Regions from separate parts of the Bacillus sp. z14 (2026) genome, predicted to be linked through region 2. Evidence: a T-box and tRNA genes for the amino acid it is inferred to sense, from the RefSeq annotation. Region 2 holds a T-box; the other holds one or more tRNA genes.
The links. The T-box of region 2 lies ahead of ileS (isoleucine--tRNA ligase). A T-box ahead of a tRNA ligase gene usually reads a tRNA of that ligase, here a tRNA-Ile.
Positions count from the first base shown of each region.

Region 1: it has a tRNA-Ile gene. The T-box ahead of ileS (isoleucine--tRNA ligase) is inferred to sense a tRNA for this amino acid. The anticodon was not compared.

Region 1 covers NZ_JBZFQK010000005.1:256,455-258,687, forward strand. The annotation lists tRNA gene AC4G3O_RS16370 (tRNA-Ser) at 1-73, opposite strand, end outside; tRNA gene AC4G3O_RS16375 (tRNA-Asn) at 79-153, opposite strand; tRNA gene AC4G3O_RS16380 (tRNA-Ile) at 165-238, opposite strand; tRNA gene AC4G3O_RS16385 (tRNA-Gly) at 250-323, opposite strand; tRNA gene AC4G3O_RS16390 (tRNA-His) at 330-405, opposite strand; tRNA gene AC4G3O_RS16395 (tRNA-Phe) at 429-504, opposite strand; tRNA gene AC4G3O_RS16400 (tRNA-Asp) at 570-646, opposite strand; tRNA gene AC4G3O_RS16405 (tRNA-Met) at 652-725, opposite strand; tRNA gene AC4G3O_RS16410 (tRNA-Ser) at 773-865, opposite strand; tRNA gene AC4G3O_RS16415 (tRNA-Ile) at 874-950, opposite strand; tRNA gene AC4G3O_RS16420 (tRNA-Met) at 955-1,031, opposite strand; tRNA gene AC4G3O_RS16425 (tRNA-Ala) at 1,060-1,135, opposite strand; tRNA gene AC4G3O_RS16430 (tRNA-Pro) at 1,148-1,224, opposite strand; tRNA gene AC4G3O_RS16435 (tRNA-Arg) at 1,233-1,309, opposite strand; tRNA gene AC4G3O_RS16440 (tRNA-Leu) at 1,331-1,416, opposite strand; tRNA gene AC4G3O_RS16445 (tRNA-Gly) at 1,431-1,505, opposite strand; tRNA gene AC4G3O_RS16450 (tRNA-Leu) at 1,513-1,594, opposite strand; tRNA gene AC4G3O_RS16455 (tRNA-Lys) at 1,605-1,680, opposite strand; tRNA gene AC4G3O_RS16460 (tRNA-Thr) at 1,688-1,763, opposite strand; tRNA gene AC4G3O_RS16465 (tRNA-Val) at 1,861-1,936, opposite strand; rRNA gene rrf (5S ribosomal RNA) at 1,945-2,061, opposite strand; partial or broken rRNA gene AC4G3O_RS16475 (23S ribosomal RNA) at 2,194-2,233, opposite strand, start outside.
Region 2 covers NZ_JBZFQK010000002.1:573,014-575,246, reverse strand. The annotation lists gene ileS (isoleucine--tRNA ligase) at 1-1,309, opposite strand, end outside; T-box leader at 1,379-1,613, opposite strand; gene AC4G3O_RS08850 (DivIVA domain-containing protein) at 1,673-2,185, opposite strand.

The DNA of each region.
Region 1 (2,233 bases), on a different contig from region 2:
TTGAACCCTCGCGCCGGTTACCCGACCTACACCCTTAGCAGGGGCGCCTCTTCAGCCTCTTGAGTACTTCCCCAAATATGGCTCCGCAGGTAGGATTCGAACCTACGACCGCTCGGTTAACAGCCGAGTGCTCTACCACTGAGCTACTACGGAATAATGGTATATGGGCCTAAATGGACTCGAACCATCGACCTCACGCTTATCAGGCGTGCGCTCTAACCAGCTGAGCTATAGGCCCGAAGTAAAATTTGGAGCGGGTGAAGGGAATCGAACCCTCATCATCAGCTTGGAAGGCTGAGGTTTTACCACTAAACTACACCCGCACTCTATGGGGCGGCTGATGGGAATCGAACCCACGAATGTCGGAACCACAATCCGATGCGTTAACCACTTCGCCACAACCGCCGTGCATTGTCTTTTTAAAGTTATGGTGGCTCAGGACGGAATCGAACCGCCGACACAAGGATTTTCAGTCCTTTGCTCTACCGACTGAGCTACTGAGCCGTTTTGTATCTTTGTATTTCTCTGATGCTGCTCAATGTCTTACTGATGAGCTAACATTTTATAAATGGCGGTCCGGACGGGACTCGAACCCGCGACCTCCTGCGTGACAGGCAGGCATTCTAACCAACTGAACTACCGGACCATTTATTGCGGGGACAGGATTTGAACCTGCGACCTTCGGGTTATGAGCCCGACGAGCTACCAGACTGCTCCACCCCGCGACAATAATAATTTGTTTCCATATACTACAAGGTATTTAAGGTATATATGGCGGAGGAAGAGGGATTCGAACCCCCGCGCGGTTTAACCCGCCTCCCGGTTTTCAAGACCGGTCCCTTCAGCCAGACTTGGGTATTCCTCCATATATAGTGGTGGACCTTGTAGGACTCGAACCTACGACCGGACGGTTATGAGCCGTCTGCTCTAACCAGCTGAGCTAAAGGTCCTATTTGGTAGCGGCGGAGGGGATCGAACCCCCGACCTTACGGGTATGAACCGTACGCTCTAGCCAGCTGAGCTACACCGCCAAATATTGAATCCTATTAAAGTTTATAATGGTGGAGCCTAGCGGGATCGAACCGCTGACCTCCTGCGTGCAAAGCAGGCGCTCTCCCAGCTGAGCTAAGGCCCCATAAGTTTTAGATGGTCGGGAAGACAGGATTCGAACCTGCGACCCCTTGGTCCCAAACCAAGTGCTCTACCAAGCTGAGCTACTTCCCGCAAAAAGATGGCGCGCCCGAGAGGAGTCGAACCCCTAACCTTTTGATCCGTAGTCAAACGCTCTATCCAATTGAGCTACGGGCGCATTTTTTTTGCAAAAAACTAGTGCCGAGGGCCGGTCTCGAACCGGCACGGTAGTCACCTACCGCAGGATTTTAAGTCCTGTGCGTCTGCCAATTCCGCCACCCCGGCATATAACTTGGCATTGGAGCGGAAGACGGGATTCGAACCCGCGACCCCCACCTTGGCAAGGTGGTGTTCTACCACTGAACTACTTCCGCATATAAGTGCGGGTGAAGGGACTTGAACCCCCACGCCGTAAGGCGCCAGATCCTAAGTCTGGTGCGTCTGCCAATTCCGCCACACCCGCATTTTGTAAATGGTGAGCCATGAAGGACTCGAACCTTCGACCCTCTGATTAAAAGTCAGATGCTCTACCGACTGAGCTAATGGCTCGTACTGATGGTGCCGGCAAGAGGACTTGAACCCCCAACCTACTGATTACAAGTCAGTTGCTCTACCAATTGAGCTACACCGGCTTAATAGATTTAAATGCTTTTCTAAGACACTTAATTATTATAACTTATGTTTTTTATAATTTCACCAAGTATTTTTTGGTAATTTTTAATTTTATAATGGTGGAGGATGACGGGATCGAACCGCCGACCCTCTGCTTGTAAGGCAGATGCTCTCCCAGCTGAGCTAATCCTCCATTTTATTGCCTGGCGACGTCCTACTCTCACAGGGACTCGCGTCCCAACTACCATCGGCGCTGAAGAGCTTAACTTCCGTGTTCGGAATGGGAACGGGTGTGGCCTCTTCGCCATCGTCACCAGACGATTTTGTCAGCGACATTTATTATTATATCGTATTTCTGACATTTTTCAAGAGAAATTTTAAAGAAATTTTATCTTTTTTTCGTTCTCTCAAAACTGGATAATGTAAGTTTGGCAAGTATGCTTGATTCATTTGGTTAAGTCCTCGAACGATTAGTATCCGTCAGCTCCAT
Region 2 (2,233 bases):
CACCCCATGCAGGTACCCATTTAGTTTCTTTGATCTGCTGCAATAGGTCTTCACGGATATCATCAACTGAAGCAAACCATTGGTCAGTTGCACGGAAAATTGTTGGCTTTTTCGTTCTCCAATCATGCGGATAAGAGTGTGTAATGAAATCAAGTTTTAACAGAGCACCGACTTCCTCGAGTTTATCCGTGATTTCTTTGTTTGCTTTATCATAGAATAATCCTTCAAATCCAGGAGCATCAGAAGTCATATGGCCTTTTCCATCCACTGGGCAGAGTACTCCAAGATTATATTTCTGACCTACGATAAAGTCATCTTCACCATGTCCTGGCGCAGTATGAACACAACCTGTACCTGCATCAGTGGTTACATGCTCTCCTAAAATAACAAGTGAGTCACGGTCATACAATGGATGTTTAGTGACTACATATTCCAGTTCAGCACCTTTAACAGTCTTCTCAACTTCAGCATTCTCCCATCCAAGTGTTTCTTTAACGGAAGGCAATAATGTTTCAGCCACAATATATTTTGTACCATCCACATTCACAAGTACATAATCAAGGCGTGGGTGAACAGCAATTCCAAGGTTAGCTGGAATGGTCCAAGGTGTCGTTGTCCAAATAATGAACTTCGCTCCCTCTTCCACTACTCCTTTGCCGTCCTTCACATCAAATGCAACAAAGATAGATGCTGATTTCTTGTCGTGGTATTCGATTTCCGCTTCAGCTAGTGCAGATTCACTGGAAGGAGACCAATAAACCGGTTTTAATCCTTTATAGATATAGCCTTTTTTCGCCATATCACCGAAAACTTTGATTTGCTCAGCTTCATATTCAGGTTTCAGTGTGATGTATGGATTTTTCCAGTCTCCTCTTACACCTAAACGTTTAAATTGAGTGCGCTGCTGATCAATTTGTGTATAAGCATATTCCTCACAAAGTTTACGGAATTCAGCGATTGTCATTTCCTTACGATTTACTTTTTTGTTTTTAGTTAGAGCTGTTTCAATTGGTAAACCATGAGTATCCCAACCTGGTACATATGGCGCATTATAACCATTCATTGATTTAAAGCGAACAATAAAATCCTTTAAGATTTTATTCATTGCATGCCCGATATGAATGTTTCCATTCGCATAAGGAGGTCCGTCATGCAGCACAAATTTAGGAAGGTCCTTCGTGCGCTCCTGTACTAATTTGTAAATATTTTTTTCTTCCCAACCTGCTTGAACTTCCGGTTCTCTTTTTGGTAAATTCCCACGCATTGGAAATTCTGTTTTAGGCATCAATAATGTGTCTTTAAATTCCATTCCATTCACTCCTTAAACTTCGGTTAAACTATTTTCATAAATAAATACAAAAAAGCCTTTTCATCCCGGTAAAGGGACGAAAAGGCTATATTTCCGCGGTACCACCCTTTTAGAATATTGCCTGACAATATTCCTCTTGGTATTCGTAACGTGAATGACTCGCCACTATTTACTGCCAGCCAAGCTGGGTTCAAAAGCAGACTCAGGGATGATCTTCCATCCAGATTCTTTTACCGGACTCCCACCTTCCCCGGCTCGCTACAAAAAGTATAATCTGATGTACTGTTCCCGTCTTCGTTTTATCATTTTTTGAATAGATTTGTTAAAATATTATATTCAATAACTTACGATAAAGTCAAGACCTTACATTTCTTCTTCATTCAGGTCGATATCAAATTCAGTGGCATCCACGTCATATTTAAGAAGTTTATCCCAATCTTCACTGTTTAATAAATCAAGCTGGGCTTCAACAAGCATTTTAAAACGCATTCTGAATACTTTAGATTGCTTTTTAAGGTCTTCAATTTCAATAGCAATTTTTCTTGCTTTAGATAATGCCTCATTGACAATTCGGTCAGCATTTTTTTCTGCTTCCTTCATAATCAATTTAGCCTCTTTTTGAGAATTTCGTTTGACATCTTCTCCGGCTTCCTGAGCAATGACGATTGATTTATTCAACGTTTCCTCAATGTTGGAGAAATGCTCAAGGCGTTGTTCCAACTCTTCCACTTTAGCTTCAAGATCTTTCTTATCTCGAAGGACCAACTCGTAATCTTTAATTATTTGGTCAAGAAACTCATTTACTTCATCTTCATCGTAACCGCGGAATCCTCTGCCGAATTCCTTGTTATGTATGTCTAGCGGTGATAATGGCATAGACTGCACCTCCGAATACTGATTCTTCTCTTAATTATTATACTATGC